Regions from separate parts of the Lysobacter sp. 22409 genome, predicted to be linked through region 1. Evidence: riboswitches for the same ligand, from Rfam matches in the RefSeq annotation. Region 1 holds a riboswitch; each other region holds the start of a gene.
What was found. A riboswitch is a leader RNA that binds a small molecule or an ion and turns the genes downstream of it on or off. The one in region 1 is predicted to bind cobalamin.
Positions count from the first base shown of each region.

Region 2: linked by a shared signal. The riboswitch ahead of ACTJJK_RS22020 (ribonucleoside-diphosphate reductase subunit alpha) and the one ahead of btuB (TonB-dependent vitamin B12 receptor) in region 1 are both predicted to bind cobalamin.
Region 3: linked by a shared signal. The riboswitch ahead of metE (5-methyltetrahydropteroyltriglutamate--homocysteine S-methyltransferase) and the one ahead of btuB (TonB-dependent vitamin B12 receptor) in region 1 are both predicted to bind cobalamin.

Region 1 covers NZ_JBQEOE010000012.1:14,310-17,561, forward strand. Annotated here, with positions in the region: gene btuB (TonB-dependent vitamin B12 receptor) at 1-1,801, opposite strand, end outside; cobalamin riboswitch at 1,956-2,199, opposite strand; gene ACTJJK_RS08265 (TonB-dependent receptor plug domain-containing protein) at 2,553-3,252, shown strand, end outside.
Region 2 covers NZ_JBQEOE010000068.1:3,632-6,883, forward strand. Annotated here, with positions in the region: gene ACTJJK_RS22015 (DUF2339 domain-containing protein) at 1-1,207, opposite strand, end outside; cobalamin riboswitch at 1,343-1,565, shown strand; gene ACTJJK_RS22020 (ribonucleoside-diphosphate reductase subunit alpha) at 1,865-3,252, shown strand, end outside.
Region 3 covers NZ_JBQEOE010000068.1:11,920-15,171, reverse strand. Annotated here, with positions in the region: gene metE (5-methyltetrahydropteroyltriglutamate--homocysteine S-methyltransferase) at 1-1,392, opposite strand, end outside; cobalamin riboswitch at 1,598-1,804, opposite strand; gene ACTJJK_RS22055 (hypothetical protein) at 1,825-1,995, shown strand; gene ACTJJK_RS22050 (hypothetical protein) at 2,229-3,248, shown strand.

The DNA.
Region 1 (3,252 bases):
TGTAGAAAGCGGCGGTTTCGTAACGGCGATCGAACACGTTGTTCGCCGCCAACTGCACGCTCCAGGCCTCGTTGAAGGCGTAGCCCAGGCGCAGATCGGTGAGCGCGTAGCCGGCCAGGCGACGCGTATTGGCCAAGTCATCATAACGATCGCCCGCGGCATAGACGCTGGCACCGAACGACCAGGCACCGTTGCCGACCGCGATGCGGCGGTCGGCATCGATGCGCGCGCTCTGCCGCGCACGCCGCGGCAGGAATTTGTCGCGGCTTGCGCTGCGGCTGTCGTTGCGCGGGTCCAGCCAGGTCGCGCTGGCGCGCAGGTCCCAGTCGGCCAGACGGGTGTCGAACGCCGCTTCCAGGCCGCGGATGCGCGCGCGATCGACGTTGCCGGGCAAGCCGATCGAGGAATCGAACGCGATCAGGTCGTCGATGTCGCTCTCGTAGGCGTTGAGCGACCATACATGCTGGCGGCGCTCGCCGTGGATGCCGCGCAGGCCGATTTCGACGCTGCGCGAGGTTTCCGGCGACAGGCCGGCATTGCCGTAACCCGGGTAGTACAACTCGTTGAAGGTCGGTGCCTTGAACGCGGTGCCGTAGCTCGCGGTCAAACGCAGCGCCTCGCTGAGGTTCCAGCCCCACAGCAGGCTGCCGGTGGTCTCGCCGCCGAACTGGCTGTCGTCGTCGCGGCGCAGGCTGGCCTGCAGCGCGTGCGCGCCGAAACTCTGCTGCCACTGGCCGAAGGCGCCGCGCAGGATGCGGGCGTCGCGGGCATAGCGGGTATTGCTGTCGATGCGGTCGCGCTGCCAGTCGAAACCGAGCGTGAGCAGGCCGCTGCCGATGCCGATGTCGCCCTGCACCGAGCCGAGCTGACGCCGGGTCTCGAAGGTGCTGGAGTACTTGCCGTTCTTGTAGGTGTCGCTGAGGTCTTCGCTGCGGCCGGCGCTGGCGCTGAGGCTGACGCGGTCGCTGGGCCGGTAGCGCAGCTTGGCGCCGGCGACCTGCTGCACGCCGTCGGCCTCGTTGTTCTGGCTGCCGTCGTACTCGTTATGGTTTTCGGTGCGGAACAAGCGCGCTTCGGCGTCCCATTGCTCGTTGAAGCGGTAGCCGCCCTGCAGGGTCAGCGAATCGTTGCGATAGCCGTCGCGGTCGGGCGAATAAGTGAAGCAACCGGCACCGCCCGGCGAGGGCTTGCCGCGGCAGGCGTTGATGCCGTCGGTGTCTTCGTGGGCCGCGTTGATCGAATACCAGCCGCGCTCGCCCTTGCCGGCGACGCCGGCGGTGGCGCGATGGGTGGCGTAGCTGCCGATCGAGGCGCTGAAGCTCGGCACGAACGCGCCCTGCGGACGCCGGGTGAAGATCTGGATGACGCCGCCGATGGCCTCGGAGCCGTACAGGCTGGAGAACGGGCCGCGCACGATTTCGACGCGTTCGATCTGTTCGACCGGAATGTCCTGCAGCGAGGCGCCGCCGCTGGTCGCCGAACCGATCTTGACCCCGTCGATCAGCACCAGCACGTGGTCGGACTCGCTGCCGCGCAGAAACAGCGACGTCGCCTTGCCCGGGCCGCCGTTATTGGCCAGCGAAGCGCCCGGCGTGCCGCGCAACAGGTCCGGCAGCGACGAGGGCTGCAGGCGTTCGATCTGGGCGCGGTCGATCACGGTTACCGCGGCGAGCGTGGCGTCCTGGGTCTGGGCGGTGCGGCTCGCGGTGACCACGACCTGGTCGAGATCGACCGCGGGCGCGGCCAGTGCGGAGGCGGCGAATGCGGAACCGGCGAATACGAAAGCGCAGCGCGCGGGGATGCGCGCAAAGCGCGGAACAGCGGAAAAACGGAACGTCACAGTCGGCTCTCCATGGCCGCGCCTCACCCGCGCGGTCTAGACCAGGTCGTGACAGGGGGATGGCGGAACGGAGAGACGGCGCGCGCGCCGATGCCCCGAGACATGGCCCTCCGCCTGTCGGTTCGCGCTCCGGGCCGGTCTCCGGGCTTGCGAGCGGAGGCGGTCCGAGATCGGACCGGGTCTCCCGTACCGCGCCTTCCCGTGTCGGAACACAGTGGCGTCGTGCGGTACGTGTACTCGCTTACCGTTGCGGGGGCAGCTCCGGATTGACCGACCTGGCGAACGCCAGAAGCGGGGACCGGATTCCCGTTTCAATCGCCGATTGTGTGTCGGCGATCACCTTGAGCGCGCGCATCTTAGCAGTCGAGCGAGGTCGGGACGCCACCGGAATTCGTGCGAGCGCGCTTGAAGTCTCTGGACCGCGGCCAGGGCGCCCCTCGCGGGAGGCCTTCGTCATCTCCGCGCAGGCGGGGATGACGACTTGGGGGAATGACGGCTTGCGGAGATGAGGGGCTTAACGGGGATGAGGGCCGGAAAGCCCCAAGCGGGCCAGGCACAGCGGCCACCGGCCCGCCCCCAGATTCCGCAAAGAGTGTGCCATTACCACTTTTCTACTACTTGCGTTAGGCAGAATTTGGCCGCTTCATTGACCGGTTGTTACGTTCGTGTTAAATCCGAATGACATCGCTGTCATCCCCATCAAGGAGTCGTCATGCCCGTCCGCCGCACCTTCGCCGGTTCACGTCACCCTCTGGCCCTCGGCCTCCTGGTAGCGCTCGCCGCGCCGGTCCACGCGCAGGACGCGCCGCAAAGCGATCCCAAGACCCTGGACCAGGTCATCGTCACCGGCACCCGCGTCAGCGACCGCACCGTCGCCGAGTCCACCGCGCCGATCGACATCATCACCCCGGAGACCCTGGAAGCCACCGGCACCGTCGAGCTGGCCACCGCACTGTCGCGCGCCCTGCCCTCGCTGAACTTCCCGCGCCCCGCCATCACCGACGGCACCGACGCGGTGCGCCCGGCGCAGCTGCGCGGCCTCGCCCCCGACCAGGTGCTGGTGCTGGTCAACGGCAAGCGCCGCCACACCACCGCCCTGATCAACCTCAACGGCAGCCAGGGCCGCGGCTCCTCGCCGGTCGACCTCAACGCCATTCCGATCGCCGCGATCGAACGCGTCGAAGTGCTGCGCGACGGCGCCTCGGCCCAGTACGGCTCCGACGCCATCGCCGGCGTCATCAACGTCGTCCTTAAAGGAAGCGGCGAAGGCGGCAGCATCGCCGCGCGCTACGGCCAGTACAGCGCCGGCGACGGCAAGCAGTACCAGTTGTCCGGCGACACCGGCATCAAGCTCGGCGAGAACGGCTGGCTGCACCTGGCCGCGCAAGGCGGGCACCAGGACCAGACCAATC
Region 2 (3,252 bases), on a different contig from region 1:
GCATGCGCTCGCCTTCGAGCAAACCGGCCTGCAGCGAGAACGCGACCAGCGGCGTGCCGAACACCAGGCAGCCGTCGATGAGGTCGCGACGCCCGGCCGGACGCTTGCGCGCATACAGCACGGGGATCAACAGATAGAAGGCGAAGAACAGCAGCAGGAAGGGTTCGGTGGTCGAGAAGTGCTCGGGGCGGTACTTAAGCACGCCCCACAAGGTGCCGATGCCCCAGGTGAAGACGAAGCCGAGCAGGTTGAGCACGCGCCACGGTCGCCACCAGGCGATGGCGAAGATGCCGGCATTGAGCACGGCGTAGTAACCGAACAGCGCGACGTGGTTGCCGGAACCGGTCGACAGCCAGATCGGCGCGAGGAAGCCGGCGAGGATCGCGAACACCGCCAGCGCCATCGCGTTCTGCTTCACCGCCAGCACGCCGGCGCCGGCCACCAGCACCACGCTGAGCGCGAACGCCGCGCCGGCCGGCATCAGCTGGTACAGCTTGAACGCCGCGAACACCACCAACAGCAGCACGCCGATGGCGCCGCCCTGCAGGCTCAGGGCGAAGCTGCGCTTGCGCTCGCGCTGGCGCCAACCGAACACCAGCCCGGCCATCGCCGCCAGGGCGACGCCGGCCAGGCGCAGTTCGATCGGCAGGTGCAGCCAGCCCTGGTCGGTCGCGTACTTCAACAACGCGGCGACGCCGGCGAACAACACCAGCATGCCGACCTTGACCGGCACGTTGCCTTCGGTGAACCAGCGCCGCAGCCAGCGCGCGGCGACGGTGAACACGTCCGGCGGCGGCGGTGCGGCGGGTGCGCGCGCGGCTGCGGGCGCGACGCGCGCGGCGACCGGGCGGGCGGCGGCGTCTTGCGGCATCGGCGGCGGCACGCTCGTGGTCGGCGGCGGCGCCGAGACCGGCGGAACGGTATGCGGTGGCGCGGTCGTGGGAGGAGCGGCCGCGGAAACGACGGGCCGCGGCGGACGGACCGCCTGCGCTGTCGGCGGCGGCGTTTCGCGCGCGATCCGCTCGGCCAGGGTCTCGTCCCCGCGGTGGGCGGATCTCGCAGCGCTCAACGACTCGGCCTGCTGCGCCACGCGACGCTCGAGCTCGGACACGCGCGACTTCAATCCGGCGACTTGCACCAGCGCCACCACGAGCAGGATCGGCACCAGCAACAACCCTAGTGCCACTAAAACGATCAGTGCTTCCATCACCCGTCCCTGTTCCGTGCATCGTGCGCTTGGTCACGAACGTTACACCAAGCCGCAAGCCTTGAAGGACAAGGCTTCACGCATTCTATACACAGCTTGTTCACCACATATCGCGTTGACGGAATCGATAAACCACACTATGTTGTGCCCGTCGGTGCCGATCGCGAGATTGGCTCAATAGGGAAGCCGGTAAGGACGCAGCCAGCGCGGCGTCCAAAGCCGGCGCTGCCCCGCAGCGGTATGGGAAACGAACGCTACCAAGCACTGGACGCGCCTCGCGTCTGGGAAGCGGTAGCCAGTAGGAGACGCGAGTCGTCGTGTCCCGAGCCCGAAGACCTGCCGACAGCCGCGCGTTGCACACCGCGCGGTACCGGCCCAGGAGTCTTCGGGGGAAGACGGCCGGTGTCGCAGCACGATGGCTCCGCCGTCGTGCTCGTTCCGTTGCGGCGCCGCCACGCGCGCCGACGCGGGATGCGCCCGTCTCGGGCCGCGCGACACCTCGCCTGCAAGCTCCCGAGTTCCGCGCCCGCGGGGGCACGGCCGTGCCATCGACGACGCCGCTGCGCGGCCGGTCGTCGCTGGCGCGTCCGCGTTCTCCGCGCGTCGCCCTTCGCGGGAAGGTCGGCGACCCGTGCACCCACGCCCCGGAGTTACGCCATGACCACGCTCGCACCCGAATCGTCCGCCGCCGCCCCCGCCGCCGACACTGCCGCCAAACCCGCCCGCGACCCGCAAGCCGATACCGGCTTCGCGCTGACCCCGCCCGCGGCCAACCTGACCATGAGCGTGACCAAGCGCAACGGCCGCCGCGAGCCGGTCGACCTGAACAAGATCGTGCGCGCGGTGACCCGCAGCGGCGAGAACCTGTACGCCGTCGACCCGATGCGCGTGGCCACCCGCACCATCTCCGGCCTGTACGACGGCGCGACCACGCGCGAGCTCGACGAACTGTCGATCCGCACCGCCGCCCTGCTGACCGCCGAAGAACCCGAATACGGCCGCCTCGCCGCGCGCCTGCTCGCCGGCGTGATCGAGAAGGAAGTCGCCGGCATCGAGATCCATGCGTTCTCGCAGTCGGTCCAGCGCGGCTTCGACCTGGGCCTGATCAACCAGCGCCTGCTCGACTTCGTCCAGGCCAATGCGCGCAAGCTCAACGACGCGATCGACCGCAACCTCGACGCCAAGTTCGACTACTTCGGCCTGCGCACCCTGTACGACCGCTACCTGCTGCGCCATCCGACCGCGCGCACCGTCATCGAGACCCCGCAGCAATTCTTCCTGCGCATCGCCTGCGCGCTGAGCGAAGACGTCGGCGACGCACTCGCCCTGTACCGGCGCATGGCCCAGCTCGACTACATCCCGAGCTCGCCGACCCTGTTCAACGCCGGCACCACCCACGAGCAGTTGTCGAGCTGCTTCCTGCTCGATTCGCCCGACGACTCGCTGGAAGCGATCTACAAGCGCTACATGGACGTGGCCAAGCTCAGCAAGTTCAGCGGCGGCATCGGCCTGAGCTACACCCGCATCCGTTCGCGCGGTTCGCTGATCCGCTCGACCAACGGCCTCAGCAACGGCATCGTGCCGTGGCTCAAGACCCTCGACGCCTCGGTCGCCGCGGTCAACCAGGGCGGCAAGCGCAAGGGCGCGGCCTGCGTCTACCTGGAGCCGTGGCACGCCGACGTCGAGGAGTTCCTCGAACTGCGCGACAACACCGGCGACGAAGCGCGCCGCACCCACAACCTCAACCTCGCCAACTGGATTCCCGACGAATTCATGCGCCGCGTCGAGGCCGACGCCGACTGGTCGCTGTTCGATCCGTCCAAGGTGCCGCAGCTGACCGACCTGTGGGGCGAAGCCTTCGACCGCGCCTATCACGCCGCCGAAGCGGCCGGCCTGGCGACCAAGAAGGTCAAGGCGCGCGACATCTACGGCCGGATGATGCGCACCCTGGCGCAGACCGGCAACGGCTGGATGAACTTCAAGGACAAGTCCAACCGCGCCTCCAACCAGACCCTGCGCGACGGCAACGTCATCCACCTGTCGAA
Region 3 (3,252 bases), on a different contig from region 1:
GTTCTCCAGGAAGGTCCGGTAAGCCGCGTCGTCGATCTTGCCGGCCTTGTGCTCGGCACGCGCGCGCCGCACTTCGGCGGTCTGCGGGAACGAGCCGATGGTGGTGGTCGGGAACAGCGGCAGGCCGAGGCGCTGCGCCTGTACCTTGGCGCGTTGCGGGTAGGGCGAGGCGCGCCGGGTCATGGCCGGTTCGACCGCGGCCAGGCGCTTGCGCACCTCGGCATTGCGCAGCAACGGCGAGGCCAGGCGCGCAGCGCGCGCGCTGGCGGCGGTGGCGAGGTCGCGGTTGGCGTCGGCGCTGCCGGTGAGGGCATCGGCGAGCAGGCGCAGTTCCTCGATCTTCTGCCGCGCATAGGCCATCCAGTGACGCAGCGGTGCGGGCAGCTTGCGTTCCAGTTCCAGGTCGGTCGGCACGTGCAACAGCGAGCACGACGGCGCCAGCCATTGCGCGCGATCGCCGGCGCGGCGGGCCAGGCTCAGCGCGGCGTCGAGATCGGCGCGCCAGATGTTGCGGCCGTCGACCACGCCGAGGCTGAGGACGCGGTCGTCCGGCAACAGCGGCAGCACGCTTTCCAACTGCTGCGGCGCGCGCACCAGGTCGACGTGCAGGCCTTGCACCGGCAGGCGGGCGGCGAGGGCGGCGTTGTCGCCGAGGCCGCCGAAGTAAGTCGTCAGCAGGCGTTGCGGCGCGTCGGCTTCGGCCAGGGCCGCATAAGCGCGGCGATAGGCGTCGCGATCGTCGTCGTCGAGGTCGAGCACCAGAGCCGGCTCATCGAGCTGGACCCAGTCGGCGCCCGCCGCCTTGAGCTTGCCGAGCAATTCGGCATAGGCCGGCAGCAGGGCATCGAGCAGCTCGCGCGGGTCGCCGCCGTCGCTGCGCTTGCCGAGCTTGAGGAAGGACACCGGGCCGAGCAGCACCGGCCGCGCCTGGATGCCGAGCGCGCGCGCCTGGGCCAGTTCCGCCAGCGGCTTGTCGCCGCGCAGGACGAAGCGCTGGTCGCGCTCGAACTGCGGGACCAGATAGTGGTAGTTGGTGTCGAACCACTTGGTCATCTCGAGCGCGTGCAGGTCGCGACGGCCGTCCTGCAGGCCGCGGGCGAGGGCGAAGTAGCCGGTCAGCGGGTTTTCGTCGTAGACCTCGCGGTACGGCGCCGGGATCGCGTCGAACAGAACGGCGGTATCGAGGACGTGGTCGTAAAGGGAGAAATCGTTGCACGGCACGACGTCGGCGCCGGCCTGCCGCGCCAGTTGCCAATGGCGTTCGCGCAGGCCGTGGGCGGTGTCGTGCAGCGCCTGGGCCGGCGTGTCGCCTTTCCAGAACGATTCGAGGGCCAGCTTGAGCTCGCGCCGCGCGCCTATGCGCGGGAAGCCGAGATGGGTGACGCTGATCATGATGATTACCTGCGATGCGTGGGCATGGCGCAGGGCAACGAAGGAGACCACGGCTGCGCCGGCCCGACGCTCGCGCGCCCGGCTTCGCCACAACCCTTGGTGTCGACCTTCGCCCCCGCGGGCGAACCGGCGCGCACGACGCGGCCCGCGCCGGGACGGGCCCGGACGCAGCGCCGACGCCTTGCGGGCCGGAGTCGGACGGAAGGCGAGCCTTCCGGTCATGGCAGGTCTTCGGGCTTGGGGCATGGAGCACGAGGCGCCTCCTACTGTCCGTCGCTTCCCGGGATCGCTCCCAGTGCCTGACGAAGTTCGTTCCCTATACCGCTGCGGGGCAGCTCCGGAATTGGACGTGGCGTCCGCACCGGATTCCCTCTAACCGCCGCCGGTGCGAACCGGTGGCGATTTGTCACATCGCTTCATCTGCATGAAGCGATGTTCACCATCACGCCGCCAAGCTACGCAGCGCGACCGGCGAAGTCAATCGCCGCGATCGCGATGCGTGGACCCGGTTTGCGATTTGTGGCCGCAGCCGGCGACGGCGCCGCGGCCGGGGTTTCCCCGGCTGCCGTTCATGCGCCGCCGACGATGATGTCGGCACGCTGACGGGCGCGAACGCCATGACCTCCTGCCGTTGAGCTTGGCGGGCCCTGGGGCTAACGTTCGTGCTGTGGCGACGATGCGCAGCGCGGGTCCAGGACGGCCCGCGCGATCCCGACTCCGATGGGTGGAACATGCTTTTCAGAAGGACGTTTGCGCTGACCTTGTGCCTGCTCGGACTGGCGGCTTGCGGGAGGGATTCCGCCGCGCCGCCGCCGGCCCGGTCCGAGCCGGTCACCATGGGCAGCCAGAACGAGTCGCCCAAGGTCGCCGCCGCGGACGCGTCGAGCGAGACCGACATCCTGCAGGGCACCTATTGGCCGCCGGCCAAGCTCGACGGCGGCGTGGCCAAGATCAGCTGCGAATACGACTACCCGCGTTTCGGCGACGGAAAACCGCTGACTGCGCTGGACTTCTTCAGCCTGGTCGACGCCTTGTCGCCGTGCCAGGCCAGCGGCGTGGTGCGCCTGCACTACCAGGGCAAGATCGGCGCCGGCTTCACCGCGCTGGTGCAGCGCGTGGCGGCGATGGCCACACGCATGGAAATCCAGACCCGCATCCTCGACATCGACTCCAGCGGCGGTCACGTCGAGGAAGCGATCCGCGCCGGCGACTCGATCGCCGAATCGGGTTGGGCGATCTGGGTGCGCGAGGATTCGGTCTGCCATAGCGCCTGCGTCTTGGTGCTGGCCGCCGGCGACACTCGCTCGATCGAAGGCAAGGTCGGCATCCACCGGCTGATGCGCGACCGCTCGACCGCGACCTCGCGCGCCGAACTCAGCCGCGAACTCAAGGCGATCAACCAGCAGGTGCGCGATTATCTGGAACGCAACGGCGTCGCCACCGGCGTCGCCGACCTGATGATGACCATCGCCAACCGCGACCTGCGCGTGTTGACGGTGGACGAGCTCAAGCAGTTCGGCCTCGACGGCACCAACGCCGCCCAGGACGACCTCGACCGCATCCGCCTGACCCGCAAGTGCGGCGAGGACTTCGTCCGCCGCCGCGAAGCCTTCCGCCGCGATTTCGACGCGCAGTGCATGGCCACCGGCAAAAACTTCGCCTCCATGCCGGAATGCGCAAAAGCCTTGCAGGAACAGTTCGGCTTCCCGGACGAGACCTGCCCCTCCGACAGTCCGGCCGATCTGTACGCCCGCGACCTGCGGCGCCTGCCGCTGCCGGACGACGCAGGCGCCGATGCCGACGCGCCGGCCACTGCGGGCGCGTCGAAGAAGCGTTCCAACAAGAGCGCCGAATAGCCGT